4 regions of the Psychrobacillus sp. FSL K6-1415 genome follow, and region 3 is predicted to be linked to each of the others. Evidence: riboswitches for the same ligand, from Rfam matches in the RefSeq annotation. Region 3 holds a riboswitch; each other region holds the start of a gene.
What was found. A riboswitch is a leader RNA that binds a small molecule or an ion and turns the genes downstream of it on or off. The one in region 3 is predicted to bind S-adenosylmethionine.
Positions count from the first base shown of each region.

Region 1 (8,144 bases), 1.5 Mb from region 3:
TAGATAGACAAATTAGTTCTTATATTCAAGGACAAATACTAGTATCAATGTGTATTGGAATAATGATTTCTATTGGATTTACAATTATCGGTATGCCGTATGCACTTCTACTTGGAGTCATAGCGATGGTTACAAGTGTAGTACCTTATTTAGGTCCAGTGATAGCTATTACTCCTGCTGCTATTATAGCCCTAGTAAAATCACCACTTATGCTAGTAGGGTTGGCGATAGTTTGGACGATTGTCCAGTTAATAGAAGGGAAGTTTATATCACCACAAATTATGGGTAAATCATTACATGTTCACCCAATTACAATTATCTTTGTTCTTATTACATCAGGTGCATTATTTGGTGTTCCAGGAGTAATATTAGGAATTCCAGGATATGCAATTTTGAAAGTAATCGTTTCACACTTTTATACATTGTTTAAAAAGCGTTATAATAAGTTTGAACCAGTAATAGAAAATCACTATGAGTATACAAATCACAAGGTGGACTGAGAATAATGGCGAAGAAATTTGAATCTTCCATAGAAGTAAAATCTATAAAGATAGACACGATTGTCGATCACCCTTATATTGAACATGGTATTAATCTGTCGGGCACGATTTATATAGAAGGGGTACACGATGAATCGGTAGAAAATATCAAATTAGAGGTATTTAAACTGACAAATGGTGAATCACCTAAAATTGTATCGAAGCACTCAATTGAATTAGTAGGAGCAGCTGCATCTAAGGACATGCAAATGATACCTTTTGAAATTATGCCAGATGAAAGATGGATTCCAGATAGTAATGAGGAAGTAACAAGACTAATTTTAAGAACAACAGTATTATTCGAAAATGGTTCTGAATATAACGACGAAGATGAAATTTATTTTGATATTGAAGAATGATTTATGAAGCTCTAGCCTCGTGCTAGAGCTCTTTTTTTATAAGAGAATCTACTTGGCAAAAAAACATCATCCATTTAATTAAACTAAAAGTTAAACCATGAAAAGATAGTTGAATAAATTTTATAGTATAAAGTTACGAAGGTTGTGCATTCTAATGTTAAATTAGGAGGAAACTAACAATGTTTAAACGAATGTTTTCGATACTTATTATTTCTTGTTTCATACTTACTGCCTGTGGATTTCAAAGGAATTCCAATCAACCAGCTAACCCTGAGACGCAAATAGACAACCAAGATCAAGAAATTCCAAATACAGGTAATGAAGAAGTTAATGAAGAAAATGATGTAGGTATTCCTAAAGTGGACGAATCCATAAATGATCCATCTTTTGAAAAACCAAATGAAAATAACGATTGAATTGTTTGAATAATTATGCTATTATTTATTTAACTAATTCGAACGGAGGTGAAGAAAGAATGAAAAACGCTATGAATGCACAATTTTTTATGTTGGAATTTTTATCCACTTCTTGTGCAATTACTCATGAAATTGCTAACAACGGGACAGGTCTGTCCATTTTTAGACAATTTCAAAGTAATGTTCATAGCTAAGAAGTCATTCTTTCGGATCCTAAATGGTAGCGAGAAGACTGTGCTTTTTAGACAGTCTTTTTTTGTTGCGAAAAAAAGGCGCTTCTTAGCTCATAAAGAATTGAAGGGAAGCGATCATAATGATATGTACAATACAAAATATAACAAAAATGCTTGGAGGAAATACGATTTTCGGAAACTTATCTCTTGATATTAAAACGGGAGACAGGTTAGCCATTGTTGGTCGTAACGGTAGCGGTAAAACTACATTGTTCAAATTGTTAGCAGGAAATGAAAAACCTGACGAAGGATATATCAACTTTAAGAAAGGTGTATCCATTGGTTATTTGGCTCAAATACCTACTTTTTCAGAAGATATTACAGGTCTTGATGTTCTCCATTATGCTTTTCAAAAGATTACGGAGTTACAAAAGAAAATGATTCTGATGGAGCAACAAATGACAACCTTAAATTCAGAAGGGATGGAGCGCCTGCTACAACAATACGGAGAAGTACAAGAACAATTTACACTTTTAGGCGGTTATACAATGGAGTCTGAAATTGAAAAAGTAGTGCAGGGACTTCAGTTGAACCAATTCGTAAACCAATCATTTGCTAGTTTAAGTGGTGGCGAACAAACAAAAATAATGATTGGGAAAATTTTACTGTCAAATCCAGATATATTATTGTTGGATGAACCGACGAATCATTTAGATTTATTTGCAGTTGAGTGGTTGGAACAATATTTGGTTAACTATTCAGGGACTGTTGTAATCATTTCGCATGACAGATATTTCTTAGACCAGGTCGTAAATAAAATTGCAGATTTAGAAGAAGGTGAGCTTTCTCTTTATCATGGAGATTATTCTTCCTTTATTTTAGAGAAAGAAGCTAGATTAATGCGTGAGTTCCAGGAGTATGAGGAACAACAGAAAAAGATCAAAAAAATGAAGGATGCAATAAGACGACTTAGACAATGGGCAAATGAAGCGGTTCCACCAAATCCAAAGTTATTTCGTCAGGCACGTAATATGGAAAGGGCACTAGAGAGAATGGTAAAAGTTAGAAAACCTTTAATCGACCCGAAAAAGATGGAGCTTTCCTTTGAATTTGCTTCTAGAAGTGGAAAAGAAGTAGTTATGATGAAAAATGTATATAAATCATTTGGAGATAAAGCATTGCTAGAAAATGCACAGCTAAATCTATACTGGAAGGACCGAGTTGCGATAGTAGGTCGAAACGGTTCTGGTAAATCCACTATATTAAATCTTCTGCGTGGAGAGATACCTATTGACAATGGAGAAGCTCGGTTAGGTAGTAATGTCCGGGCAGGTTATTTGTCGCAGCATTATGAAATTCAGGATCCGAAGTCTAGGCTAATTGATGTATTTCGAAGTGAGTTAAATGTGGTCGAGGGAGATGCACGACATATTCTCGCAAAATTTATGTTCTATGGACCAGATGTATTTAAGCGAATAGGTGATTTAAGCGGTGGTGAGCGCATGAGACTTCGGTTAGCACAGCTCATGCATCAGGATATTAATCTCCTAATTCTTGATGAACCGACGAACCATTTAGATATTGAGTCTAGAGAAGTACTTGAAGATGCTTTAGCTGATTTTGATGGAACTATATTGGCCGTATCACATGATCGGTATTTTTTAAATAAATTATTTCCTAAAACTGTCTGGTTAGAAAAAGCCCAGCTCACTACATTTGAAGGACCATATGAGTGGGCTAGAACAAAATGGGAGGAAATGTATTCTAAGCGAGAAGTAGAAGATGTTTCAGAGAAAAAGACTAAAACTAAACAACCAACAAGGGAACGTGTAAAAGAGCGAACAATCGATGAAGAAATTTCTTGTTTGGAAAGTGAAATTTCATATTTAAAAGAAAATGCAAAAATAGAAACTGATTGGGGAATTTATGAAAAGCTTATCGAATCTATTCAAGCAAAAGAAGAACAACTTGAAATCTTATTGGAGGAATGGATTGGTTAGGAAGTATTAGAATTACTTATAATGATTATGACCACCTTTTAAGAAGGTGGTCTCTTTTGTGAGATTTCAAGTCAGGTATCTCAAATTGGAAGATTTATTTTTAGTTCCTTTATTTTCATTAATAATATGTTTGAAATCATCATCTGCAGAAAATATGATAGAAAGGTAAATAAGAAGGTATTTCACCGAAATTTGTTTTTTTGAAGAGTAAGTTATTTTTCATGCATTAATATTCTCTCATTGTGCCGATATAATAGTATAAATATACTTATATATGGAATATTCATATCGGAGCATATTCAATACATAGAGAAGGAAGATGAGTAATGCGTAAATCTATAAAGTGGAAAATAATTATTGCTGTTATGGCTCTAATTATTGTAAGTATGGCACCATTAATAACCATTAGTACGAACACTATTAGTAAAAAGACGGAAAAAGACTTAATTGATCAAAGCCAAGTTATAGTTCAAGAAATGTCAACATCAATTCAGAATTATTTAGCTACATATGAAAAAGGGCTTATTCAATTATCAACTTCAAATGATATTGTAGATTTTCATAATAGTGCTAAAGCAACTGATGGAGTTTTAGCCAAGAAATTAGAGAAACAATTAGATACTAAATTTAATGAATTTGTTTCATTATATGACGCTGTAGCTTCAGTCTACATAGCTTTACCTGATAAATCGATTGAAATTATCCCAGAAGCAGACCTAGGAGCAGATTTTGATCCTACTTCAAGGGAATGGTATTTAAATGCAGTTTCAAATAAAGACAGTTTCAGCTGGTCTAAACCTTTTGTAGATGCTTCTACTGGAGAATATGCAATTTCTGGTGCAAAAGCTGTTATTAGAGATGGCCAAGTGGTTGGTGTATTAGCCATTGATATTCTATTATCCAAATTAACAGAAACGTTAGCAAACAATGAGTTAGGTTATGAAGGTTATCCAATTATTGTGGATGCAGATGGTAATGCTATAGTTCATCCCACTTTATTTGGTGAAAACATATCTGAGAATTCATCAGTTAAAAAAATGCTATCTAGTTCCTTGGAAAGTGGAAATGTGACTGACGGAACGGAGAGTACTAATACAATTACTGTATTTACAACTATACCAGAATTGGATTGGAAAATAGGAGCTGTTTATGAGGAAAATAAGATAAACCAAACAGCAGACAGTATACGTACAATGATAATAATAATTGTTTTAGCCATTGAGGCAATCATATTTATCGTATTATATTTCATGATTAGCGCTATTTTAAAACCAATCGGCCAACTAAAAAAATTAATGGATTCTATTGCTGATGGAGATTTAACTGTACAAGCGAATATAAGGTCTAAGGACGAAATTGGTCAACTTGCTACAAACTTCAACAAAATGTCTAGCAGTATGAATGGAATTATTCAGGTTGTAAAAGAGTCCGCAAATAATGTGCAGTCAAATTCTGAAAATTTAAGTGCTGTAGCTGAAGAAACAAATGCTTCTGCGGAACAAGTGTCATTAGCTGTTAGTGAAATTGCAGAAGGTGCATCTAAATCAGCAGAAGATGCTGGTGAAGTAACAGAGAGTTCCGTGCACTTAAGCGAGCAAATCAATCTCATTAACGAAAAATCAATAACGATGACTGATATAGCTACTAAAGCAAATTTAATGAATACAAATGGTCAAAACCAAATGAGTGAATTGAAAACTTCTTTCCAAAACTGGGAGTCTAATCTTACCTCCATGTCTACATTGTTTACAACTTTAGAAGTTAGAGTAAAAGCGATTGGCAGTGTTATGGAAACCATTATGGAAATCTCATCACAAACAAATCTCCTCGCACTGAATGCAAGTATTGAAGCGGCCCGTGCAGGTGAGCATGGAAAGGGCTTTGCGGTCGTTGCGGATGAGGTGCGAAAGCTTGCAGAACAATCTGCTAAAGCCACAGAGGAAGTAAAACAAACTATTACGGAGCTACAAAGTGAATCCCATATTGTAGGGGAGCAAATGACAGACACCATCAAAACATTCCGTGAACAAGGTTCTGTTGTAACTGATACTGAGTTAACATTTAGTGAAATATCAATATTGATGAATAGTTTACAAACATCTATTGATGCAGTTTCAGCAGAAATTGAACAGGTTTCCAACTATAAAGATCAGGTAGTAGATACTATTCAAGTGATGGCTGCAACTTCAGAACAAACCGCAGCAGCCTGTGAAGAAGTGAGTGCGTCTTCTGATGAGCAGTTACGAGCGATTCAGTCGGTTGCTGCAGCATCTGAGACCTTAACAGAGCTTAGTGATAAACTTGCGGAAGCAGTGAATCGTTTCAAAGTTTAAAAGAAGTTGAATTATTGGAAAACACATGTTAATATTCTTTAATAAAGAACAATATAATTTAATAACTCTTATCAAGAGAAGCAGAGGGACATGGCCCGTTGAAGCTTCAGCAACCTCTGATTTATCAGAAAGGTGCTAACTCCTACAAGATATAATTTCTTGAAAGATAAGAATCGAGAGCAAAACGTTCACCCTCTTTTCTTATATAAAGGAAAAGAGGGTTTTTAAATTTAAGGGGGAGTACTATTTTGCCGATAAATATACCTAAACAATTACCAGCAGCTGAACTTCTTAAAAAAGAGAAAATATTTATCATGGATACCGATCGAGCAATAACTCAAGATATACGTCCATTAAACATAATTATTTTGAATCTTATGCCTGAAAAGGAGAAAACCGAACTTCAATTGTTACGATTATTAGGGAATACATCCCTCCAAGTAAATGTGACTTTTTTACATATGGCAACACATGATTCCAAAAATGTTAGTAAAACTCATTTAGATACTTTCTATACGACTTTTGAGGATATCAAACACAGAAAATTTGATGGAATGATTATTACAGGTGCTCCAATTGAGCATTTACCATTCGAAGATGTTAATTATTGGCCTGAAATGACTGAAATAATGGAATGGTCCAAAACGCATGTGACCTCTGTTCTTCATATTTGTTGGGGAGCGCAGGCAGCGCTTTATCATCATTATAGTATTGGTAAATTCGACCTACCCAAAAAATGTTTTGGTGTATTTAGTCATCGGTTATCCGATCCAACCATTCAATTAGTACGAGGATTTAATGATGAATTTTATGCACCTGTATCTCGTTACACTGCTGTGTTATACGACGAGATTAAACAAGACCCTCGACTGATATTGCTTTCCAATTCGGAAGATGCAGGTGTTTTCCTAGTAATATCTAAAGATAAAAAGCATATTATGATTACTGGTCACTTAGAGTATGATGCAACAACACTTGCAGATGAATACCAAAGAGATATATCAAAAGGTGTGGAGATTGATGTTCCAGAAAATTATTTTCCAAACAATGATCCATCACAAAAGCCAATGAACTCATGGCGGTCACATACACATTTGCTATTTTCCAATTGGTTGAATTATTATGTTTACCAAGAAACACCTTATGAATGGGAATAACTTTACAAAGTTGGTGTAGCTATGAATATTAGGTGGAAAAGAGAAGAAATAATTTTTGAAACATTGTATGAAGCCGATGTTTGGGCCGATTCTTTAGCAAATGAAATTTACGGAAGAATTTACGATGGATATATAACCTCAGACTACAAAATTGCTTATTCTCTTGCTTTTAGATTAGCTTCGATAGACACATTTAGAGTCAATACTCAGCAGGATGGATTAAATATATATAAAGTATGGGTGACTACCTAATCTGAAAAATAAGATTCAGGATTGAAGATGAGAGGGTAAGGTTCTCAGTCAACTCATAATTTAGAGAAAGACTGGGTACTTTTACTTTTAGTGGAAAATTAAAACAACCTGAGTTCATCTAAATATGGACTCAGGTTGAAAATTGTTATTAAATTTTAGGGTTTCACACTCCATTTACTTGTTGAAATGGTATATATTCCAAATATCAGGTGTTTCAGAGCCGATATACCAAGCAGCTGCTCCACCTAAGTTAAATTGGTTAGCAAGGTCAATACGAAGTTTGATAGATTGTTTATCCTCTACCCATATTTGGTGCTTATCCCCGTTTGCAGTAAATTCCACATAATTTTGCTGGGTATTTTGATCCCAAACTTTTATAAGATTTTTTGAAGAGATAATTTGTTCAACCTCACCCATTGTACGGTCGATACTTTTCACTTTTTTTGTCGTTAAATTAGTAATCCATTCTCTTGTGTAGAAAGGTACCGCCAAGATAATCTTGTGAGATGGTACGTCTTCCAGTAACAGTTCAATACCTTCTTGAACCCATGGCATAGAAGCTACAGACCCCGCTATTGGACTACCTCCCCAATGCTCATCATACCCCATCATAATGATATAGTCAGCAACCTGACCTAACGCATAACGGTCTATACTGCCAGACCAAAAAGGATCCTTGTTTTCGCGAGTAACGTCTACAGATACTTTAATTCCGTGTGGATGAAGAGCGTTTTTAAGTTCGGTTACGAAGCGGATAAAATCTTGCTTGTTTTTCGGATCGATGTTTTCAAAGTCCACATTTATTCCATCGCTTTTTGTTTGAACTAAAGAATTTTTAAGCGTTGACACTAATTTTTTGCGTTTTTCAGGATTACTTAATACCAAGTCAGTTAAAACTGGGTCGAATTTATTTCC
Region 1 covers NZ_JBBOOQ010000001.1:1,991,863-2,000,006, forward strand. Annotated here, with positions in the region: gene MKY60_RS09305 (AI-2E family transporter) at 1-500, shown strand, start outside; gene MKY60_RS09310 (sporulation protein) at 506-898, shown strand; gene MKY60_RS09315 (hypothetical protein) at 1,078-1,314, shown strand; gene MKY60_RS09320 (RAxF-45 family protein) at 1,374-1,508, shown strand; gene abc-f (ribosomal protection-like ABC-F family protein) at 1,628-3,487, shown strand; gene MKY60_RS09330 (methyl-accepting chemotaxis protein) at 3,814-5,820, shown strand; SAM riboswitch class I at 5,886-5,993, shown strand; gene metA (homoserine O-acetyltransferase MetA) at 6,069-6,977, shown strand; gene MKY60_RS09340 (hypothetical protein) at 6,999-7,229, shown strand; gene MKY60_RS09345 (LysM peptidoglycan-binding domain-containing protein) at 7,404-8,144, opposite strand, start outside.
Region 1: linked by a shared signal. The riboswitch ahead of metA (homoserine O-acetyltransferase MetA) and the one ahead of MKY60_RS16890 (bifunctional homocysteine S-methyltransferase/methylenetetrahydrofolate reductase) in region 3 are both predicted to bind S-adenosylmethionine.

Region 2 (8,144 bases), 680 kb from region 3:
AGATAATGTGAAGTAGTGTGTAATATTCTCGGGCACAGATATCAAATCACCAGGTGAAAGATGAACTTCAAAGTAGCGTTCATCCTTGCCTTGTATGATGAAGATACCGTGACCACTTACAATATAACGAACTTCATCGTCGGTATGAAGGTGCTTTCGTTCGAAATTTTTTAACAGTTCGTCTAGGTTAGGGTTTGAGTCAGATAGAGAAATAATATCGGCGGACTGGTACCCGCGACGAGTTGAGATGTCGTCTATTTCACTTTTGAAAGCTTTTAGAATCTCTTGCTTTTCATCGTCGTCTAAGTTAAATTTTTCACGAAGGTTTTCTGGTAACTTGTCTATATCCCAATGTTCATAAATTACTTCCTGACTTTCTAAAAATGCTTCTACCTCGTTTTGTGCTTCAATTGTTTCACTTGTTTCTTGGATTTTAATAATAGCCATCAAGAATCTTCCTTTCTATTTTAAGTGTATTTGGTGTAATGCTAATTGATACTGAAATAAAAACTCACAAGCTTCTAGTAATTTTTTTGCCTCAAACCCATCTTTTCCCCAAACAGTTATACCATGGTTACGAATAAGGATTACTCCTTTGTCAGCAGAAATATAAGTTGTAAACACTTCCGCAAGTTTGGGAATATGAGCGTAGTTAGGAATAATTGGTATGGAGAGTATTGCATCTTCTTCCCACATACCAAAAGCTTTAATGAGTTCAATGCCTTGAAAATCTACTGAACCTTTATCACCGTACAACTCAGAGATAACGTTATTTGCAACTGTATGGATGTGAAGACTGCAAGCAGCATTTGTTTCTCGATATATTGCACAATGGAGTAATGTTTCAGCAGATGGTTTTAAAGGAGTATTTTCTACTGGTTTTCCAGTAGCATCAACAAGCAAAAAGTCTTCCGATGTCCTCTTTTTTTTATCTTTACCACTTGCAGTTACTAGAAACTCCATAGGATTATCACGTACTTTAATAGCGAGGTTTCCACTAGTTCCCATAAACCAATCTCTTGCAGCGAGTTCATCTTTTATGTCCGCAAGTTCATCCCATTTATCTTGTAATGTCATAATTTCACGCCTAACCTAGCGTTCATAATGTCTATCACATCGTGGAAGTTTTCAAAAGGTTCATAGGGAATATTTAATTCCTCACACTTTTCGATTAAGAAATCCCTTGCAATAATGATATCTCCTAATTTTGCCGCTTCTAAATCGGTAATGGAATCCCCAATTACAACACTCATAGCTTCTTGGTCAAGAAGTGTACGAATAATAGATGGTTTACAACAACCACATCCTTGGCTAGTACATTGTTCATCACAACTATGTGGAAACTCAATGTGAATTGTATCCTTAGAAAAATCGGATACATTACAATAAACTCCTGCAAATGGCCTGAAAGGTTCTAGTAGCTCATGGACGAAAAAGTCTATACCACCACTTACGATGTAAAGTGGGATGTTATGATTTTTTGTAAAAGATACAAATTCACTAAAACCATCGCGGATGACAGCCTGTTCAAGTACAAAAGAAATAATTTCATCTTTTGATTCAATAGGGAGGAGAGAGAACATCTTTGCTACACCATCTCGTATGGAAATACGTTGACTTAAAATATCCTCTTTAATTGGAGTCCATTCGGGTGGAGCGAATTTTTCCATGATTGCCATAATGTTATCTTGATTGGTTATAGTTCCATCGAAGTCACAAAAAACTACAAGTTTACTCATATTATAACCCCCATAATTCAAGTGCAGTTTTTAACTCACTATGTTGTTTTGCTGCCTGTACTAATGGAATTTCTTCTAAAACAGCTGTTACTGCCTGCCTAAAAGCCAAACCGCCCCCAGTTGCACCGGCTGGATGACCATGTATACCACCTCCAGCATTAATAATGCTATCGATTCCATAGTCATTCATTAAAAGGGGTACGAGACCCGGGTGAATGCCTGCAGATGGAACTGGAAAGCTTTGTTTAACTTTACTGGCTTTTGTTAGTTCTTCACCTAAAGAAAGAGCTATAGACTTTTCTAGTGCAACACTGCCATAAGGAGAAGGGAATAATGAAAAGTCTGCTCCTGCATAACGAGTAAGTTTTCCTAGAATAAGTGATGTTGAAACTCCATAATATGCTGAGGAAGTGAATGCTCCACTATAAGCTGGATGTGCCATAAGTGGCAATTGAATTTCATCGTCTTCTGCTAACATCTGAAGGGCATCTAATCCGTAAGTATGAACATTAAATAAAAGTGCATCTGCCCCAAGTTCTCGGGCTTTTTTGGCCTTATCTTTTAATTCAAATGTACGTCCTGATAAATTTACTGCATATAAAGTACGATGTCCTGTCTCTTCATACACCTGTCTCAATACTTCTCGTCCAGTAGCAATACGTGATTCAAAAGAAGTTAGTGGATTATCGAATAGGATTTCGTCATCTTTTACAAGGTCAACTCCACCATATGCCTGTTGTTTAAGTTGTTCTGCTAAATATTCTATGTCTCTTCCAATGACTCCTTTGAATATGCTCATGATTAGCGGACGTTCATAAACTCCTAATTTTTCTCGAACACCCTTAATGCCAAAGCGTGGTCCGGGGAAATGAGACAAAAGATTCGTATCGAATTCTAAATCTAATAACTTCACTTCACCGTCTAGGGATAGTTTGCCATAGACCGTTGTTAATATTGCTGGAATATCAGTAGAAAAATTTGCAGCAGGGTAGAATATTTTAATTTCTGCTTTTATTTTTTCAGGGTGAAAGGGGTGCTGGATATCCTTGGATTCGGTAACGGATATTACATTTCCTTTATGTTTTTTTAACTGTTCTTGTTCTAACAAAGCTAAGTCAGTCCAAGAACCAATAGTCAATCCAAGTGCAATATCTTCTGCCTTTTTTTCAAAAGAGCCAGATTTTCCATATAGTTGATAGTGCGCAGTGATTCCGCTCATTTTTTCACTCCTAACTAAAATAAATGCGCAAGCGCCTATGTAGCCCAGACTAGCGCTGACCAGATAACATAAAAAACCTCTTCAAATAAGAAGAGGTTAATAGTTTAACAACTTCTTATTTCTCAGCCTTTTGGCTGCAAGAATTAGCACCGTGTTCAAAAATGAATCGGTTGCCGGGTATCATAGGGCTTGTCCCTCCACCTGCTCTAAATAAGAAAAATATTCAGTTGATGTTTAATAAATTATATTGATTATTCCATGCAATAAAACTTCTGTCAACAAGAAAATTAAAAAGTATATATATTCAAAATACTGTTGACATAACTTTTTCTATTATGCTAGGATTCTAATCAAACATCATACTTGTACCGCACTCTTATCAAGAGCAGGCAGAGGGATAATGGCCCGATGACGCCCAGCAACCGACCGTAATACCGTTGTGAGACGGGGCGCTTTATGCGCCGGAATGTAAGATTCCGTAAGGCACGGTGCTAATTCCATCAGAAAGTTTACTTTCTGAGAGATAAGAGGTTCAGAATCTCTTATTCTTGGCCTCTTTCTTTTGGAAAGAGGTTTTTTATTTTGAGAATGAAAGGAAGAATTAAATGGCGGTAGTAGCGACAAAACAATATCAATCATTAACACCAGAATCTGCAATTTCTCTAGCAAGCGAATTATCTTTGTTCCCGAATACAGCTAAATTAACTTGCGAAGAAATTGGTGATGGAAATCTAAATTATGTTTTTCTTATAACAGATCAAACGAGTGGCAGTGGAGTTATTATTAAACAGGCCTTGCCCTATGCAAAAGTAATAGGGGAAAGCTGGCCGCTAACTCTAAAAAGGGCAAAAATTGAAGCTAGTGCCTTAAAAAGACATGGAGAATATGCTGCCGATCTAGTTCCAAAAGTCTATGAAACGGATGAAAATTTAGCTATCACAGTCATGGAAGATTTATCTCATCTCACAATCGTACGTGAAGGATTGATAAAAGGTGAGTCCTACCCTAAATTATCGACAGATATAGGGAACTACCTAGCTCTAACACTTTATCATACTTCTGATTTTGCTCTTCACCCCTTTGAGAAAAAAGCGCTTGTAATAGAATTTTCAAATCCGGAATTGTGTAAGATCACAGAGGATTTAATCTTTACCGATCCTTTTTTTGACCATGAAACAAATGACTTTGAACCTGCATTACAAGTCGAAGTAGAAGCAATCTGGAACAACAAATTATTAAAGCTTGAAGTGGCAAAATTAAAAAGAAGTTTTTTAACCGAAGCGGAAGCCTTGCTGCACGGAGATCTCCATACAGGAAGTGTTTTTGCGAGTGAAGTAGAAACTAAAGTGATCGATCCAGAGTTTGCTTTTTACGGTCCTATTGGTTTTGATATAGGATTGTTTTTAGCAAATTTAATAGTCCAATCTATTACCAGAGAAGGCAAACAACGTGATGTCATACATGGTCATATACGAAACACTTGGACCACTTTTTCTACTAAATTTGCAGGTTTTTTGGAACTGAGTGAATTCGATTCATTTAAAGATATAGAGGGATACAAAGCATTTTTGCTAGAAAAAATATTCCATGATTCACTAGGATTCGCAGGCTGTGAGCTTATTCGTAGAACAATTGGACTCGCACATGTGAAAGACTTGGACAATATTGAAAACGAAAAGAAACGAATTTTACTAAAAAAACAAACTCTAAAAACTGGAGAAAGATTAATAGTGAGTCGTCAAGAAATAGACTCAATAGATGCAGTAATTGAGTTGCTAGGAGAAATTATTTATGAGTATTCCATTATCGATTAAGTGGGATGGTAAGCAGTTAGTAGTCTTAGATCAACAGAAACTTCCTCATGAAATTGTCTATATAAAACTTGAAGCACTCAAAGATGTTTACGAGGCGATTATTACCTTGAAAGTTCGTGGTGCCCCTGCCATTGGTATTACGGCAGCATATGGATTAGCTATTGAGGCCCAGGGCTATAAAACAAATTCGATGATAGATTTTCTAGCATTACTAAAAAAAGATGCAACATATTTGGGTGAATCCCGGCCAACTGCTGTCAACTTAGTTTGGGCACTTGACCGTTTGTTGAAAATAGTGAGTTTAGTAGATAGTGTTTCGGATGCAAAGCAGATATTAATTGAAGAAGCAATTGTAATTCACAAAGAAGATGAGGAGTCCTGTCGGAATATTGGTGAATTTGGACTTTATTTACTAGGTGATAAAACCAAGGTAATGACCATTTGCAATGCGGGTTCTATTGCCACTGCAAAGTATGGTACTGCTTTAGCTCCGTTTCATCTAGGAAAGGAACTTGGCAAAGAGTTTGAAGTATTCGCATGTGAAACTAGACCTGTCTTTCAGGGGGGCAAGCTGACAGTGTGGGAGCTGCAGCAATCAGGAGTCGATGTGACACTTATAACTGATAGTATGGCTGCACACACAATAAGTGCAAAGGGAATAGAAGCAATTATTGTTGGTGCAGACCGGATAGCAAAAAATGGAGATACAGCAAACAAGATAGGAACTCTTAACTTAGCTATTCTTGCTTTCGTATATGGAATTCCATTTTATGTGGCAGCACCATCCTCTACATTTGATTTATCCATAAATAATGGAGTAGAAATTCCAATAGAAGAAAGGAAGGCAGAGGAGATTACACTTATTAACGGCAAGTCTATTGCTCTATCAAATACAAAAGTTTTCAATCCTGCTTTTGATGTGACACCAGCTAAATATATCACTGCCATTATAACGGAAAAAGGAATTATTTATCCAGATTATTGTGATAATATTTCCGCTAAATTAGCGAAATCAATTGAAAAGGAGAAAATTAATGAAAACTAATAAGTATTGGTTGTTATTCACGATTTTGGTTATTGGAGTATTGTTAGGTGCATGTCAACCAAAAGCTGAAGGAGAAGCAAGTACATCATCTAGCAGTAAGGGAGAGGCTTCAGAACATCCGCTAACTGGTAAAAAAATTGCATTAGTTATGCAACAAAATTTAGGGACATTTTCAGCTCAATATATTGAAGGTGTAAAAGAGCAGGTAGAGAAATTTGGTGGAAATGTAACAGTGTTTACTTCTGAAGGGGATTTATCTAAAATGGCCTCCAATTTAGATGCCGCGGTGAATCAAGGAGTAGACGGTATATTAATAGATCACGGTACAAAAGAAGCACTGAACCAAGGAGTAGAGAATGCAGTAGCAAAAGGGGTTCCGGTTGTCGCATTTGATGCAGGAGTAGAAGTCGAAGGGGTAACCTCTTTAGAACAAGGTGATGAAAAAATGGCTAAAATGACGCTAGAGAAGCTAGCGGTAGATTCAAATGGTGATGCGAATATCGTAAAAATATGGGTAGCAGGTTTTGCGCCGATGGAAAGACGACAAATAGCGTATGAGAATTTTCTAGGAGAGAATCCAGGGATTAAAGAAATTGCAACATTCGGTGCAGCCACGCAAAATACAGCTTTAGACACTCAATCACAAATGGAAGCGGTATTAAAAAAATATCCAAATAAAGGTGAAATAACTGCAGTTTGGGCTGCTTGGGACGAGTTTGCAAAGGGTGCAGTTAGAGCGATAGAACAAGCAGGACGTACGGATATTAAGGTATATAGTATCGATATGAGTGATGAAGATTTACAGATGATTCAAAATGACAATAGTCCATGGGTTGCATCGGCAGCAGTAGATCCTAAGGATATCGGTCGTATTCAAGTCCGTTATTTATACCAAAAAATTAACGGTGGGAATGTAGAAGAAAAAGTCGTATTAGAACCAGTTTTTGTTGATGCATCTAAATTACCGGCAGAAACAGTAACGACTAGTGAACTAAGTGACTATATTGAAGGTTGGGGAGCAAGTGATCAGGGTTACACAGATGAATTAAAAGGATTAGAAGAAAACAGATAAAAAAAATTAAGCTGTCCTGTTTTAATAGGGCGGCTTTTTCTAAGAAAGGAGAAATTCATGCTTAATTCTTTTCTTTCCATGAAGGGTATTGATAAATCATTTGGAAAAGTTAATGCCTTGAAAAAAGCGGAATTTCATCTTAAAAAAGGTGAAGTACATGCTTTACTCGGTGTAAACGGCGCTGGGAAAAGTACGCTAATGAAAGTACTCTCGGGTGTGTATGAGCAAGACATGGGAGAAATATTGTTAGAAGGAAGAAAAATACGTATACGTTCTCCTAAAATCGCGAAGGATCTAGGAATTTTTTGTGTATATCAAGAGGTAGATACCGCTATTGTTTTAGAACTCTCAGTTGCAGAAAATATATTACTGGATTCAATTGTTGCTGGAACTAATATGTTTATCTCCAAAAAGAAATTAAATAGCGAAGCGCGGAAAGCCTTGAAGCAGCTACAGGCTGAGGATATTCCAGTAGAAAAACCAGCATTTATGCTGTCTTTAGCAGAAAAGCAGTTGGTTTTAATAGCTCGTGCACTTATTAGTTCTGCAAAGATTATTATATTCGACGAACCAACGGCACCTTTATCTCTTCTTGAATCTACAAAATTATTTTCAGTTATTAAAAAACTAAAAGCAAATGGAGTAGGGTGTATATTCATTTCTCATCGATTACCAGAAGTATTTGAAATCTGCGATCGGATAACTGTTATGGGCGAAGGTACGTTAGTGGGAACCTATAATACTTCCGAGACTAACCAAGAAGAGATAATTGAAGCTATGCTAGGAACTTCTTATCATAATGATTTTCCTGTTCGAACACACGCATTAGGAAACGTATTACTTCATGTTAAAGATATTTCGAGAGGAGAGAAGGTAAGGAATATTTCTTTTAAAGTGTCTGAAGGAGAAATTGTTGGTATTGTCGGTCTTGTAGGGGCTGGAAAAACAGAGCTAGCTAAAACGTTATTCGGATATTCTCCACATACAGAAGGAAGCATTGAAATTTTAGGAAACACCTTGAAGTTAAAGCATCCAAACGATGCGATAAAAGCAGGGATGGTCCTGATTCCAGAAGAGAGACGAAAAGAAGGACTATTTGTTCAAGAAACATTGCAAACCAATGCATCTTTTCCTAATTTACAAAATTTTTCTCGTTTTCTATTTATGAATAAACGGAAAGAAAAATCCTTTGCAAAGGTGATCATTGAACGATTACAAATAAAAACAAATAGTACAGAGACGCCGCTTGTTCATT
Region 2 covers NZ_JBBOOQ010000001.1:4,168,974-4,177,117, reverse strand. Annotated here, with positions in the region: gene MKY60_RS20610 (1,2-dihydroxy-3-keto-5-methylthiopentene dioxygenase) at 1-447, opposite strand, end outside; gene MKY60_RS20605 (methylthioribulose 1-phosphate dehydratase) at 463-1,077, opposite strand; gene MKY60_RS20600 (2-hydroxy-3-keto-5-methylthiopentenyl-1-phosphate phosphatase) at 1,074-1,739, opposite strand; gene mtnW (2,3-diketo-5-methylthiopentyl-1-phosphate enolase) at 1,741-2,958, opposite strand; SAM riboswitch class I at 3,071-3,175, opposite strand; SAM riboswitch class I at 3,332-3,488, shown strand; gene mtnK (S-methyl-5-thioribose kinase) at 3,564-4,772, shown strand; gene mtnA (S-methyl-5-thioribose-1-phosphate isomerase) at 4,750-5,817, shown strand; gene MKY60_RS20580 (sugar ABC transporter substrate-binding protein) at 5,807-6,889, shown strand; gene MKY60_RS20575 (sugar ABC transporter ATP-binding protein) at 6,947-8,144, shown strand, end outside.
Region 2: linked by a shared signal. The riboswitch ahead of mtnW (2,3-diketo-5-methylthiopentyl-1-phosphate enolase) and the one ahead of MKY60_RS16890 (bifunctional homocysteine S-methyltransferase/methylenetetrahydrofolate reductase) in region 3 are both predicted to bind S-adenosylmethionine.

Region 3 (8,144 bases):
CTTAACAGTAGCTAGAACGATTTTACCTTTACCAGAGTCATCCTCTTTTTTCTCCATGAACTGCTCCAAATAAGCAACAGATGCCTTCATTACACCTGCACTTTGAAGAACCTCTGCAACTATTAACTGATTGCCATTAAACAGTCGCCCTACTTCAGCCATCCCCTTCATCAAAGGGCCATTAATGACATCTAGCGGAGCATCATACATTTGAAGTGCAGCTTCTAAATCAGGGATAAGTCCCTCTTTTGTCCCCTCAATAACATAATAAGCAAGACGTTCTGGTACTGTTTTTGGTATATCATCCTCGGTTTTTTCTTTCTTTTTATCGCGGTAAAAATCGGTAAAATCAGCAAGTGTCTGATCAGTCGTTGTAAATAATAGCTCATTTGCCATGTCGATTTCCAGTTTAGGAATAGACGCATATCTTTCAAGCTTTTCAGTATTTACAATCGCGTAGTCCAGTCCAGCTTGCGTACAGTGGTATAAATAGACAGCATTCAGCACTTCACGACCAACTGGTGGAAGACCAAATGATACATTACTAACTCCTAAAATAGTCAATGCTCGTGGTAGCTTCTCTTTTATTAGACGGATACCTTCAATTGTCTCAACTGCTGATCCTATATATTGTTGGTCTCCTGTTCCGACTGGGAATACAAGAGGATCAAAAATTATATCTTCTGGTGCAAGTCCCCATTTATTTACTAGTAAATCATAGGAACGTTCTGCGATTTCTAACTTCCTCTCCCTTGTCACCGCCATTCCTACTTCATCAATTGTTCCAACTACTACTGCCGCACCGTACTTTTTCACTAGAGGCATTACTGCTTCAAATCGCTCTTCCCCGTCCTCTAAGTTAATGGAATTGATGATTGCTTTTCCTTGGGAATATTTAAGTGCTACTTCTATTACTTTTTCATCTGTCGAATCAATAACAAGTGGTACTTTAACTTTTTTCACGACCTCTTTCATGAAGTTAGTCATATCCTCTAGTTCATCGCGGTCGGGATTTGCGAGGCAAATATCAATAACATGAGCTCCACCTTTAACCTGTGCTCGCGCAATTTCAGATGCTTCTTCAAACTTTTCATCCACGATTAAACGTTTAAACTTCCGAGAACCTATTACATTCGTACGCTCCCCTATGAATAAAGGACGCATTGACTCATCATATTGAAGAGGCTCAATTCCAGAAACAACATGCCCTTGTCGACCCAACTCTACCGGTTTACGTGGAGCAAGATCTTGTACTGCTTCTCGGACTGCTCGAATATGAGCAGGGGTCGTTCCACAGCATCCACCCACAACATTTAACCATCCCTTTTCAGCAAAGCCTCTTAGCTTTTTAGAGAGTGATTCTGGAGATTCATGGTAATGCCCTTCTTCATCTGGTAAGCCGGCATTTGGATAACAGCTCACATATCCATCCGACAACTCAGATAACGAGCGGATATGATCTGTCATAAATTCTGGTCCTGTCGCACAATTTAAGCCTACCGAAAGTGGTTTAATATGCTCGATTGAAATATAGAACGCTTCGATACTTTGCCCTGCAAGTGTCGTTCCCATTGGCTCTATGGTTCCTGAAATCATAATAGGTAGCTCTTTATTCAATTCCTTAAACGCCTGTTTGATACCGATTGTTGCAGCCTTCACATTCAGCATATCTTGACTAGTTTCCAGTAAGATAACATCTACTCCACCTTCTACTAAAGCCTTTGCTTGCACATAAAAGTCGTTCGTAAGTTCATCGAATGTGATACCACCTGTGACTGATAATGTTTTTGTCGTCGGTCCAATTGCCCCCGCTACAAATCTCGGCCAATCCGAAGTAGAAAATTCCTCTGCACATATTTTAGCTAGCTGAGCTGCACGAAAGTTAATATCATATGCCTGATTACCGAGATCATATTCATTTAACACTACAGGAGTTCCACCAAATGTATTCGTACAAATAATATCAGCACCAGCAGCTAAATATTCACGATGGACGTGTTCAATAACATCCGGTTTTACTATATTTAAATACTCATTACAACCGTCGTATTCATCCCCTCCGAAATCTTCGGGATTAAGATCCGCATTTTGAATCATCGTTCCCATTGCACCGTCAATAATTAGTATTCTTTCTTGGAGTTGTTGCTCAATTAGATGTTTGGACATAGCTGAACCCTCTCTCTTTCTTTCGATCAATCTCTTGAATATAATGAATTAATTCAAGAGACATATCGTATCGGAAAAATGGCGTAATTATATAAATACCGTTGAATAGCTTCGCTGCTGTATCTATTAATTCCTTTGAAATTTGGATACCTTCTGCAGTAGCTAGCTCTCTATCATCTCCACATAAACGCATACGCTCCAGTACCTCTTCGGACAATTTTATACCTGGTACTTCGTTGTGAAGGAATTCTGAATTACGACTATTAGTCAGTGGCATAATTCCAATGAAAATAGGGGTTGATAAATGCTTAGTCGCTTCATAAATTTCATGAATTTTATCTTTCGAGTAGACAGGTTGTGTGATGAAATAATCTGCTCCACATTCTATTTTCTTCTCTAGTCGCTTCACTGCACGGTCCAGAACACGAACGTTCGGATTAAAAGCAGCAGCTACGGAGAAATTAGCTTTTTTTCGTAGTGACTTTCCTGAGAAAGAAATACCTTCGTTTAATTGTTTGATTAGTTGTATCAATTCTAGGCTTGATACATCATAAACACTTGTCGCCCCAGGGAAATCACCAATTTTCGTCGGGTCTCCAGTTACAGCAAGAATATCATGGATTCCAAGCGCATCCAGCCCCATTAAATGAGATTGAAGACCGATTAAATTACGATCACGGCATGTAATATGAGCAAGCGGTCTAATATTTTTTTGGTGTTTTAACATCGAGCCCATTGCCATATTACTAATACGTGGGGAGGCTAATGAGTTATCCGCCATTGTCACTGCATCAATTCCAGCAGCATATAGCTTTTCTGAACCTTCCATGAATGTAGTCGTGTCAAGATGACGAGGAGTGTCTAGCTCAACAATAATCGTCCTTTCTGTTTTTGCTTTTTCATGGAGAGCCAGTGTGTTAGTCGGCTTGGCGTCTTGAATAATAATCGGCTTTCTGTTTTCAACAACCTTACTCGTAATCGGCGCTAAATGACCAATATGTTTTTTTACTGCTTCGATATGCTTTGGTGTCGTCCCGCAGCAACCTCCTATTAGTCGTACTCCAGCATCCCTAAGATATAACGCCGCTTTTCCAAAATATTCAGCATCGGACTCATAGACAATTCGCCCTTCATCTATATCCAGTAAACTAGCATTTGGATAAGCAGAGAGAAAAGCCTTATTCGGAAGTTTTACTCCTTCAAATGCTTGAATTGTATGATGGGGACCTAGTCGACAGTTGACTCCAACTATGTTCGCTCCAATTGCTTCAAGCTGAAGCAGAGCATCATTAAGTGGTAAGCCATTTTGCAAAATACCAGGCTCATGCATGGATACTTGGGCTATAATTGGTATATCAGTTAAGGTACGAAGATGAGTCACAGTAGTCTTTAATTCTTCTAAGTCATAATAGGTTTCGAGTAATAAACCATCTGGATCTCCCGCTAACAGCTGGATGGCTTGCTGATCGAGTGAATGGATAATCTCACCGAGCGTGGCATCACTTTTCCGAATTCCTCTAATGCCCCCAATCGTACCTATGACAAATTGGTTTCCGGGTGCAGCAGCTCTTTTAGCAATTTGGATAGCCGCTTCATTTATTTCTTTCACTTGGTTTTCTAGCCCGTAACGCGCCAATTTAATGGCATTCGCTCCATACGTATTCGTTTGAATAATATCTGCTCCGGCCTCAATATAATCCTGATGTATCTTCTCAATGATTTCCGGCTTTTGAATGTTTAATTCTTCATTGCAATAGTCAATTCCGTACGAATAAAGTAGCGTACCCATTGCCCCATCCGCTGTCAGTATGGACGACTGTAACTTCTCTAATAAACCCATTTGTATCCATCCTCTCCATATAAAAAAGCCTTCCATGAAAAGAAGGCTTTACGAGTATGCAAGATACCACCTTCTCATCTTTCAGACTTTGTTAAGTCTGCTGGATTTAGCACCTGACCAATTAATTGGCTGGTTGCTGAAGCTTCGTAGGGCCAGTCCCTCGGCTTCTCTTGATAAGAATTTCATTATTCAATTTTTTAATTAAACATATCGTACCTTTATTCCATTAAAGCGTCAAGATGTGTTTTGAATTTTCTATACACTTCTCTTAGTGTTTATTTATCCTATTTAAGTGATTTTCTTCTTCATTCTAGTGATTCTTCGCTACATTCTAGCGATTCTCCGTTGCATTCTAGCGATTCTCCGCTACATTCTAGCGATTCTCCGCTTCATTCTAGCGATTCTTCACTACATTCTAGCGATTCTTCACTACATTCTAGCGATTCTTCGCTACATTCTAGCGATTCTTCGCTACATTCTAGCGATTCACTCTTTTTCTATCTTTTTCAGTATATGCACAGGTGCTTTACCATATCCATTTATACTTAGTGTTTCTGGATGTTCCTATCTTGGTTAAATTCATTGATTGCAAGATTCTGTGCGCGATATATTTTGATTCTAAATGAAGAAAGTCTCTACATTGTTTATTAGTTATAGTATCACTAATCAGCATAAACCAATCCCTTATGGCCTTTTCATGTCCGAGCTTATCAAAATAGCCACAACGAGGACAAGTCCAGCCATTTTTTCTTTTTTCCATTCCATGAAAATCACAGCTTTCACACTGGACACCGCTTCTTAAATCTTTAGGATTAATACCCCAGCGTCCGCACATTGGAAAGGGAATATAAGTTTGTTGACCTACTTTTATTTGATTTTCAAATTTTTTCATTTTTTCAGAATCAAAATATACATTTTCGCGGGGAAGATTACGTAAATATACTGGGATGGTTTGGGGAAGAATAGCACTAAGTTTTTTCGGTGGTTCAATTACTCTCACTTTTGGATTGCTAAGAACAATCACACCGTATATTGGGATTGTCAGCCCATGATTTCCCAGCCATTCTTGTAGCAAATGAATATTTCGCGATAACTGGATTTCTGGGCTTTCAAAAACATCGATTTTACCATCGAGTGTTTCGCGCTCTAACTGCGCAGGGTTTTGTTTGAAAAATAACTTTCCACTTATATTTTTACTTTCGAGAATTACTAAGAAATAGGGAGTAAGAAAGATAGCATCTATTTGGAACTTACCGTTTGAATCTAATCCGATATTTTCAACGAAAAAGTATTCAAAAGGAAATGTATATTTCGCAAAAACTTCACTTATTCTACGTTCACCTTGCAGTCCAGCTTTTGCTGCCTTTTCTTTAGCTAAGATTATCTCCTTTTGAGGATGTGTATCATTCAATCTTTTTGCTAACATTTGTAAACCAATTAAATTATATTCGCAAGAATCCATTACTTTAAGCATACTTCACCTCCAATTGAATCGTAGCACAACAAAAGAAAATGTAAATTTCACCAAATAAGCAACTATTCAATTTTCCCCATAAAAAAATGGCCAAAAATGAATTTTGGCCAGCAAACTTAATCAACTATTGAATTTATAATATTTTCTGCTGTTTCTCTACCGTTCTTAATGCAAGCTACAATTCCAACCCCGTAATAAGAACAACCAGCCAACACCACATTTGGCATCTCACCAGCCATCTTAGCTGTTAATGATTGAATTGCATCCCCGTGTGCTAGATGATAATTTGGCATTTGATCGTTCCATTTTGTTACTTCTATTACCTCAGGTTTGCCCGTTAATTTCAAGCTTATTTTAATATCTTGGAGCGCAACTTCTACTAGCTCTTCTTCACTCATATTCTTCATGCTCTCAAAGGCAGAACTTGAGCTCTTATAGAACATACGAACAAGTAATTGATTGTCTTTTGACGTGTGTGTCCATTTACGACTTGTCCACGTGCATGCATTACATTTCACATCACTATTTTCAGATACGATAAAACCAGTGCCCTCTGCTGGAAGCTGATTATCTGGAATATCAAATCCAAGATATACACTAATAAGAGATGAATTTTTTAGTCTATTGAAATCGGTATCCAACTGTTCATCTTGAAGAATCAGCTGCGCTACATTATGAGGAGTAGCTAGCACTACACTATCTGCTTCAACCGTTTCCCCATTAGTCAATAAAACCGAATAACGTCCATCCTTCTTCTCTACTTTCTTTGTTGCCACACCTTTAATAATCGTAGATTCGCCCAGCACTTCCTCTAAGCGATCAATTAGTGTGGAAAGTCCATTTTGGAAAGAAATGAACTTTTTATTAGCTGCTGCTTGGAATTTTGCTCTGTTTTCCTCTAACCCCTTAATTATACTGCCGTATTTATTTTTATAGTCAATCAAATAAGGTAGTGTAGTGGCGATAGAAAGTTTATTGAGATCACCAGAATAAACACCTGATAACACAGGCACAATTTGTTTTTCAACTAATTCTTTCCCTAAGAAATACTCTAAAAATGACCCGACTGAGCTTTCTTTTGTGAAGCTCTCATTTGGTAATTCTAAATCCTTTAATGCTTCTTTTTTCCCAGCATCTGATATTAGCGTGCTGCTATTTAATGATTCAATACTTGTGGGAATACCGAATACAGTGTCTGCAGGAATTGCATGTAACTCATTGTTTGTGTAAATATACGAAATGCCTGTAGAGTTATACACTTTTTCTTCTTCAAGATTTAGCTCTTCAATTAAATTTGTGATTGCTTCGTTTCTTGCAACAATTGAATCAGCTCCAACCTCCATAATGAAGTTGTCTTCCTGCATGGTATGGATTTTGCCACCTAAGTACTCGTTCGCTTCAACTAATACTAGCTCTATGTCTAAAGATTTTTCGTTTTTAAGTTTTTGCAAATAATGCATAGTAGAAAGCCCTGTGATTCCGCCACCAATAACCACTATTTTTTTCAACCTAACCACTCCTTATATCAATTCATACAACTAGTATAAGCGTTTTTGAAAATTACTGATATGATTTACATCACTGCTAGAAGGTAAATTATGAACAATTAAAGAAGTTAGTTCTAAAGAAGTTATTCAGTAATTAAGAGTAGGAGGAGATAATACGTATGCAGAGGATTAAATTTATGTGGAAACTATTTTAAAAAAAGCCTGCTTGGTTGGACGACATTTTCTAAACTTGCAGCCGCAATATTTTTTGGAGTTTTTAGTATACATGTTGAAGTAATATTTATGGTAGCTGCCTTTTGCACACTCTTAGCAATTTGGGCTTTCTTATAAAAAAGACCAATTATTAGCATCTTTTCTCAATAAAAGTCCAAACAATAAAAATTAAAACTGATATCCCGATAATTAATGCTGAGGCATTGAAGACAAAATCAAGATCCATTTCTCTTATCCACCTGGATTCTATTCCACCCTGATTTCTAATTTCATATTTTATATCTCTATAATCCATAAGAGTAAAAGACACAATTAATCCAATTATGGTTCCACCCAATAAAGATAGTAATAACTTTCTCATAAACTACACCTCCATATGTAAAAGCCCTGAATCTTTGATTGATACTGGGCTTTATGCTCCACTCTGCTAAAGTACTTTAATAGTTGTGGAAGCTTTACTGTTTAAGCTATCTAACAATACATAGCCAAATATTACCCCAGCTATTGTTGTGAATGTTATATCCCCTAGTAGCATAACCACATTTGAAAACCATAAATTCATTCCATAGACAATAGCAAAAAGTGGAATCATTGCAATATAGAGAGATGGTATTCCAATTACGATGAACTTCATCCAATCGAATGACCACCTTTGTTTTTCTCTAATTTCTAAAATTAGTTTGGGTAATCGTAACAACATTCCAATAAAAATAGAGAAAAAGCTTGCAAATGATATATAAGGCTTAATATCAAATATGATTGCTGACTTTTCTCTTAATCTCATTTGATAATCCATCCCAAAATAAAAAACAAATCCAATTACTGCTGTGGAAAAGAAAATAAATAAAAACCTTTTCATTCTAGCTCCTCCTTTTAAAATAGAAAAGGATAGACTAGCATATTAAAGTGCTATCTATCCCGTCTATTATATTTTTTTTAGCAC
Region 3 covers NZ_JBBOOQ010000001.1:3,484,007-3,492,150, forward strand. Annotated here, with positions in the region: gene metH (methionine synthase) at 1-2,166, opposite strand, end outside; gene MKY60_RS16890 (bifunctional homocysteine S-methyltransferase/methylenetetrahydrofolate reductase) at 2,147-4,006, opposite strand; SAM riboswitch class I at 4,078-4,186, opposite strand; gene MKY60_RS16895 (NERD domain-containing protein) at 4,533-5,480, opposite strand; gene MKY60_RS16900 (protoporphyrinogen oxidase) at 5,597-6,988, opposite strand; gene MKY60_RS16905 (hypothetical protein) at 7,332-7,562, opposite strand; gene MKY60_RS16910 (hypothetical protein) at 7,629-8,060, opposite strand; gene kynB (arylformamidase) at 8,127-8,144, opposite strand, start outside.

Region 4 (8,144 bases), 520 kb from region 3:
TTTCTGTTGGGGCAGAAGAGAAGAAAATGGGGATTAAGTCTTCTTCTACTCGTACACTAATCCTAGAGGACGCTCAAGTTCCTGTAGAAAACCTATTAGGGGAAATCGGTCGCGGTCATATTATCGCATTCAATATTTTAAATATTGGTCGTTATAAATTAGGGGTAGGTACAATTGGTGGATCTAAACGAGCATTAGAATTAGCAATTTCTTATACAAATCAACGTCAACAATTTAAGACACCGATCTCTTCCTTTAATTTAACGAAAAACAAACTGGCTACTATGGCATCTAAATTGTATGCAACTGAAAGTTTAATATACCGTACTGTTGGATATTTTGAAGAGCGTATGAGTCAATTGAGTGCAGAAGAACAAAAAGACGGCAAAGCAATTGCTGCTTCAATCGCTGAATATGCAATTGAATGTTCTATCAACAAAGTAGTAGGATCTGAGGTTCTAGATTATATCGTTGATGAAGCTGTTCAATTACATGGTGGTTATGGATTTATGCAAGAGTATGAAGTAGAGCGTATTTACCGAGATTCGCGTATTAACCGTATTTTCGAAGGAACAAATGAAATTAACCGCCTAATCGTTCCAGGAACATTCCTGAAAAAAGCGATGAAAGGTGAATTACCACTCCTTCAAAAGGCTCAAGGCTTACAAGAAGAGCTATTAATGATGATGCCAGAAGAGGTTGGTACGGAAGCTCTTGCACAAGAAAAGGTATTAGTAGCTAATGCGAAGAAAATTGGTATTCTAGTTGCTGGTCTTGCTGCACAACGATTTGGTACAAAACTAGAGGCAGAACAAGAAGTACTAGTGAACATCGCTAACATAGCAAATAACTTATTTGCAATGGAATCAGCAGTTCTACGTACAGAAAAAGCAATTGGGCGTGATGGAGAAGAAAAAGCAGCACAAAAACTTCTTTATACACAAATCTTCACACAAGAAGCTTTTATTGAAATCGAACAGGCAGCAAAAGAGACACTTATTGCATCTGTAGATGGAGATAATCAACGTATGATGATTTCCGCTTTACGTAAATTAACACGCTACACACCATACAATGTTATTGAGAAAAAACGAGAAGCATCCGTTAAACTAATCGAAGCAGAAAAATACGTTCTTTAATCAAATAAACGAAAAAGCCGATTCTAGTAGATCGGCTTTTTTATTTATCCCTAATAATAATAATAATACAGTTGATTTTCGTTGCAAGCGGACGCTTTCCGCAGGCGAGGCCGAGCCTCCTCGGGACAATGGGATTCCGTTCACAAATTAACGACACACGATGTATTAAATCTTTCGTATTTATGAATCCTCCCTGTGGGTCTCGACTTTCTCGCTTATCCTGCTGGAGTCGCCGCTTTCCACTACAATCAATTAAGTGTGTAGTCATTATTCATCAATTAAAATCAAGCCTTTATGAAAAACACGTTAAATATGCAGGGGCATCTAAAGACACTATCAATTGCAGTCGACAAATTGAGTGGAAAGCAACTATTAGTCATTCAATTCTACAAATTTTGGCTGTGAATGAGTAATGAAATTTAGTAAAATTATCCACTCCGCGTGTAAAAGGTAAAAGTCCGCAAGTAAATATAGGCCTAGAGCAAGTAAATCGTTTACGACCGCAAGTAAGCCACAGAAATGAGCGAGTAAACAATAGGTGAGAGCAAGTAAAGATAAATTAAGACCAAATCATTCATTAGATATAAGGATATTTATGCATCTTGAGTATATAAAATCAGTCTTCCTGTTGATATAGAATACAGAGGATTGCATGCAATGTAGAGGCTCTGGATTTGTTATCAAAAATTTTTAATTAGGGCATTTCTTATGGATTTCTTCAACTAATAAAAAAGTATACGACATAAAAATAGACGGTATCTATCGTATAGAGTAGCGTTAGAGCCCCCGAAATTGTATCTTCGGGGGCCTGCTCCATGAATAGGAAAGTAGCTTTTCTCTAGTTATCCAAAAATGCACTAACGTGTTTCTAGAAGTTGTAGAAGAGCGACGGACAGATAAGCGCCATAAAATTACCAAAAAAATGATGCTGGTTGGTTGTGACGGACGTCACAACCAACCAGCATCACTAAAAATTCAATCGGCAATAATATAGCAACAAGTTAGTCCAGAGCATTTCGGAAACGTTGGAAACAGGTTTTGAATTTAAAGGGTGGGCATTTTTTTTGAGTCTTAATTTCTTAATTCGAGGTTGAATCCTTAGTCACCGTTCAAAATGATTGCTCATCTCTTACAATATTATGTATGATAAAAAGAAAAAGGTGGTACAACATGACTATTCAATATTATGGCTATCCTAAATGTACAACGTGTAGAAAAGCGAGCAAATGGTTAAAGGACAATGATATAGAATACATAGACAACCATATAGCTGAAAATCCTCCAACTAAAGATTTGCTTCAAAAAATGTTCGAAGTAAGTGGCTTAGAACTCAAAAAATTCTTTAATACTTCTGGTATGAAATATCGAGAACTTGGTCTAAAAGACAAGCTTCCAACGATGTCAGAAGATGAGCAATTAGCCTTGCTTGCTTCTGATGGAATGCTTATTAAACGTCCAGTTGTTTTTGATGGTGAAAAATTAACGCTAGGCTTCAAGGAACAACAGTTTGAGGATGTTTGGAAGACTTCTTAAAGTCACTTGTTTTTACTATAAAAATATGTGAATATAGTAGATGAATGTATTATTAATGGAGAGGGGTATATATATGAACGCACCTAAAGATTTAAAATACTCAGCAGAGCACGAATGGGTAAAGACTGAAGGCGGAAATATCCGTATCGGTATTACTGAATTTGCACAATCAGAGCTTGGAGATATCGTGTTTGTCGAGCTTCCACAAGTCGGAGATGATATTAAAGCAGGAGATCCATTTGGTAGTGTAGAGTCTGTAAAAACTGTCTCTGAACTGTATGCACCAATAAGCGGTAAAGTAGTAGATGTAAATACAGAATTAGAAGATAACCCTGAATATGTAAACGAATCCCCTTATGAAAATGCATGGATGATTGTTGTAGAGCCAGCTGATGTAACGGAAGTCGATGGTTTACTTTCTCCAGAAAAATACGAAGAATTAATTTCAGAATAATTATGAAAACGCCGCTTAATGTCGGCGTTTTTTTCATATAATATTGGAAAGGGCATAGTTGGGAGAGATGCTGAATGGCTATTGTCTTTAGTGAAAAAATAATTATAGTTGAGGGAAGATCAGATAAATTAAAGCTTTTAAAATTACTTGATGAATCAACAGAAATTATTTGTACAAACGGAACGATATCCAATGTAAAGCTAGAAGAGATTTTAAGTCCTTACGACGGTATTCCTATTTATGCGTTTTTAGATGCGGATAGATCAGGCGAGCAAATTCGCTCCATCGTCAGGAAAGAATACCCTGAAGCTATTCATCTATATACCAATCCAATGTATTGTGAAGTGGCGACTACACCGTTCAAAGTTTTGGCATCCATATTAAAAAGTGTTAATATAAAAGTGAAAAGACAATATTTACTTTAGGATGATGTAATGTGAATGAATGGACACTTGAACAGTGGAACGACCATAAGAACAGTGGTCAGCTTACAATGTTCTATATTTATACACCCTTATGTGGAACATGCCAAGTTGCAAGTAAGATGATGCAAGTTGTACAAGAGATGATGCCTTTTTCAATTGGCCAAGCAAATATTAACTATCTAGAGAATTTTGCAATGGATTATCATATTGAAAGCGTGCCATGCCTGATAATCGCTAAAGGTGGAACTGTATATAAAAAGATATATGCATTTCAATCAGTTCCATTTATATTAGAGACAATAAAAAGTATTGACGAGCAAGTAGTCGTGTGATAACATTCGATATACCAACAAATTAAATAGTGTTACTCTTATTAAGAGTGGTGGAGGGAAGTGCCCTATGAAGCCCGGCAACCGTCATGTAAATGAAATGGTGCCAAATCACGCAAAGCTGTTGCTTTGGGAAATGAGAGAATGGATGAACGTTATTAAAATAAATAACTTAAAACCCTTCTGCTCTTTTGCAGGAGGGTTTTTTTAGATAGAAATGGGAAGTATATGTATTTACATAGTAACTGTTGACGCATTGAGTAGTTTTAAAATGCAGGATTAAAAATTCATACAATATTTCTTGAAGATAGATAGACAATTGAGCATTTCGTAGAAAGGTGGCAAGTTTCCCATGATTAGTTTAAATAATGTTTCGAAAAAATTTAGCACGAAACAAGGTACAATCGTTGCAGTTGAAGAGGTGAATCTTGACATAAAGAAAGGTGAAATTTTCGGCATCATTGGATACAGTGGTGCAGGAAAGAGTACACTTATTCGATTATTGAATGGATTAGAAAAGCCAACTTCGGGTCAAATTATCGTCAACAATCAAGATATTACTAAGATAAATGAAGTGAAGCTTCGTCAAGTAAGACAAAAGGTAAGTATGATTTTCCAACACTTTAATCTGTTATGGTCAAGAACGGTTGCGGAAAATATTGCTTTTCCATTAGAAATTGCTGGTGTTCCACAAGCACAACGTTCTTCGAGAGTAGAGGAACTAATTGATTTAGTTGGTTTAGAAGGTCGCGGACATTATTATCCTTCACAGTTATCAGGAGGACAAAAACAACGTGTCGGAATTGCGCGGGCATTAGCCAATCGTCCAGAAGTGCTTCTCTGTGATGAAGCAACCTCTGCGTTAGACCCAGAAACTACAGACTCAATTTTAGACTTATTAGTTAGTATCAATGAAAAATTAGGGCTGACAATTGTATTGATTACCCACGAGATGCAGGTTATTCAAAAGATTTGCGGTCGTGTTGCAGTAATGGAAAAAGGTCATGTAGTAGAAGAAGGAAAAGTACTAGATGTATTCCAAAACCCGCAACAACCTATTACGAAACGTTTTGTCTCGCAAGTAAGTGATTCCAATAAAGCAATACAAACAATACAGCATTTAAAAGAGCTATATCCAAATGGCAAGCTGATAAAGCTAGTATTTGTTGGAGAGCAAACAGAACAACCAATATTGTCGAGACTTATTAAGCAATTTGATTTAGAAGTCAATATTGTCCAAGGTAATATTTCGCATACACAAAATGGCGCATTTGGTACCTTAATCCTTCAACTAGAAGGAGATGCATTATTGGTGGATGAGGCCATCCGCTATATACATGAACAAAAAGTAAATACAGAGGTGATCAACAATGATTAATGATTTATTTCCTAATGTTGATTGGCCAAAAATGTGGGAAGCAACCGTTGAAACATTATATATGACTGCAGTATCTACTATACTGACAGCAATTATTGGGCTAGTGCTCGGTCTTTTACTTTTCTTAACTAGTCCTCATCAAGCATGGGCGAACAAGTTAGCGAACTGGTTAACAGGAGCTTTCGTTAATATATTCCGTTCCATTCCATTTATTATTTTGATTATTTTATTAATCCCATTAACGAAGTTTTTAGTTGGAACAATGCGTGGGCCAAATGCTGCATTCCCAGCTTTAGTTATTGGAGCTGCTCCATTTTACGCTCGTATGGTGTTGATAGCTCTACGAGAAATTGATAAAGGAGTACTAGAAGCAGCTAAATCGATGGGCGCTAAAACTTCTACTGTTATTTGGAAGGTTCTATTGCCAGAATCTATGCCCGCATTAGTATCAGGTATTACGGTTACGGGGATTTCACTAGTTGGTTATACAGCTATGGCCGGTATTATCGGTGCTGGGGGACTAGGAACGCTAGCATTCTTAGATGGATTCCAAAGAGGTAGAACAGATGTAACACTTGTTGCCACAATACTAATATTAATCATGGTATTTATAATTCAGTGGATAGGCGATTTAATTACTACAAAAATAGATAAACGATAATAGGTGTAAACGAGAGTACTCGATCACATAGAAAACATAGGTAAAAAGGGAGAGATTTGAAAATGAAGAAGTTATTAGCTGGAGCTTTATTATCAGTGAGTGCATTAACACTTGCAGCGTGCGGAGAAGAAGAGGGTAGTAAACTTGTAATAGGTGCATCGAACGTACCTCATGCAGTTATATTAGAAGAAGTTAAACCAATTCTTGAAGAACAAGGAATTGAACTTGTTGTAGAATCGTATCAAGATTATGTATTACCAAACAAAGATTTAGATTCAGGTGACTTGGATGCGAATTATTTCCAACATATCCCTTACTTTGAGTCACAAAAAGCTGATTTTGGATATGATTTTGCTAACGCTGGTGAAATACATATTGAACCAATCGGTTTATATTCTAAAAAATACGGTTCTATTGAAGAGCTTCCAGAAGGTGCAACAATTCTAATGAGTAACTCTGTTGCAGATCACGGTCGTATTCTTGCTATGTTAGAAGCAAAAGGACTAATTAAATTAGCAGATGGTGTTGACAAAACAAAAGCTGAAGTGAAAGACATCGTTGATAATCCTAAAAATCTTGAATTTGACGCTAACTATGAATCAGCACTGATGGTTCAGTTATATGAAAACGAAGAAGGCGATGCAGTATTGATCAACTCTAACTACGCAATAGACGCTGGTATCAATCCATTAGAAGATTCTATTGCAATTGAAGAATCTAATGAATCTCCATATGTGAATATCATTGCTGTAAACTCAGGTGATGAAGACAATAAAGAGATTAAAGCTTTAGTAGAAGCATTGAAATCTGAAGAAATTCAAGACTTCATCCTAAGCGAGTGGGGCGGATCTGTAGTACCAGTAAAATAATAATATTATTTGAGGAAACAGACATCTTCGGGTGTCTGTTTTTTTTGTGCAGGCGAATGGCGAAAGCCCAAAAGGAAGTCGCAACCGCCCGCTCGAGTATTTTAAGCGCCCGAACCAACCTGCTATCCGCCCGGGGGGAGGACGAACGCCTGAGAGGAAGTCGCAACCGCCCGTTCGAGTATTCTAAGCGCCCAGGCCAACCTGCTATCCGCCCGGGGGTAGGACGAACGCCCAAGAGGAAGTCGCAACCGCCCGCTCGACTATTTTAAGCGCCCGAACCAACCTGCTATCCGCCCGGGGTAGGACGAACGCCCGAGAAGAAGTCGCAACCGCCCGTTCGAGTATTCTAAGTGCCCAGGCTAACCTGCTATCCGCCCGGGGGTAGGACGAACGCCCGAGAGGAAGTCGCAACCGCCCGTTCGAGTATTCTAAGTTCCCAGGCTAACCTGCTATCCGCCCGGGGTAGGACGAACGCCCGAGAAGAAGTCGCAACCGCCCGATCGACTACTTTAAGCGCCCGAACCAACCTGCTATCCGCCCGGGGGGAGGACGAACGCCCGAGAAGAAGTCGCAATCGCCCGATCGAGTATTCTAAGTGCCCAGGCTAACCTGCTATCCGCCCGGGGGTAGGACGAACGCCCGAGAAGAAGTCGCAACCGCCCGATCGAGTATTCTAAGTGCCCAGGCTAACCTGCTATCCGCCCGGGGGTAGGACGAACGCCCGAGAGGAAGTCGGAACCGCCCGTTCGAGTATTCTAAGTTCCCAGGCTAACCTGCTATCCGCCCGGGGTAGGACGAACGCCCGAGAAGAAGTCGCAATCGCCCGATTGAGTAGTCAAAGTGCTCGAGCCAGTCTGGTATCCGTCCAGCAGAAACTGAGCACTAAAAAGAGTCAATACCGCTTTTCAAGCATTCTTTATTCACCAATCTGCACAATAAAAAAATTTAGTCTAGAAAAGACTAACTATTCGTGATATTGTGTTGAAGAGGTGATGATAATTTGATAATTAAACCGTATTCCCCTTCAAAATATGTAGCAAGAATGTCTGATTTAATAGAAAGACTTTCTCCGCAACATCCACAATATACAAGAATTTCTAAAGAGATAGGTGCTATTAAAGCAGGAGATTATGGTGAAGAGGTTATTTACAAAGTGCTAGAGCAAATGAAAATTCCATATAGATGTTATATTTTTCACAAGGTGTTTCTCTTTGCGGAATTTGCATTTGAATTAGACTTCCTGATAATAACCCCATATGGAGTAGTAATTCTTGAAGTAAAAAACATCATTGGGGAATTAGAGTTTTCGACTAATCCATCACAACTTATCCAACGAAAAGAGGATGGAAGAATAAC
Region 4 covers NZ_JBBOOQ010000001.1:2,959,235-2,967,378, reverse strand. Annotated here, with positions in the region: gene MKY60_RS14170 (acyl-CoA dehydrogenase family protein) at 1-1,139, shown strand, start outside; gene MKY60_RS14165 (arsenate reductase family protein) at 2,310-2,672, shown strand; gene gcvH (glycine cleavage system protein GcvH) at 2,746-3,126, shown strand; gene MKY60_RS14155 (toprim domain-containing protein) at 3,201-3,551, shown strand; gene MKY60_RS14150 (thioredoxin family protein) at 3,563-3,883, shown strand; SAM riboswitch class I at 3,919-4,023, shown strand; gene MKY60_RS14145 (methionine ABC transporter ATP-binding protein) at 4,233-5,258, shown strand; gene MKY60_RS14140 (methionine ABC transporter permease) at 5,251-5,919, shown strand; gene MKY60_RS14135 (MetQ/NlpA family ABC transporter substrate-binding protein) at 5,982-6,788, shown strand; gene MKY60_RS14130 (nuclease-related domain-containing protein) at 7,831-8,144, shown strand, end outside.
Region 4: linked by a shared signal. The riboswitch ahead of MKY60_RS14145 (methionine ABC transporter ATP-binding protein) and the one ahead of MKY60_RS16890 (bifunctional homocysteine S-methyltransferase/methylenetetrahydrofolate reductase) in region 3 are both predicted to bind S-adenosylmethionine.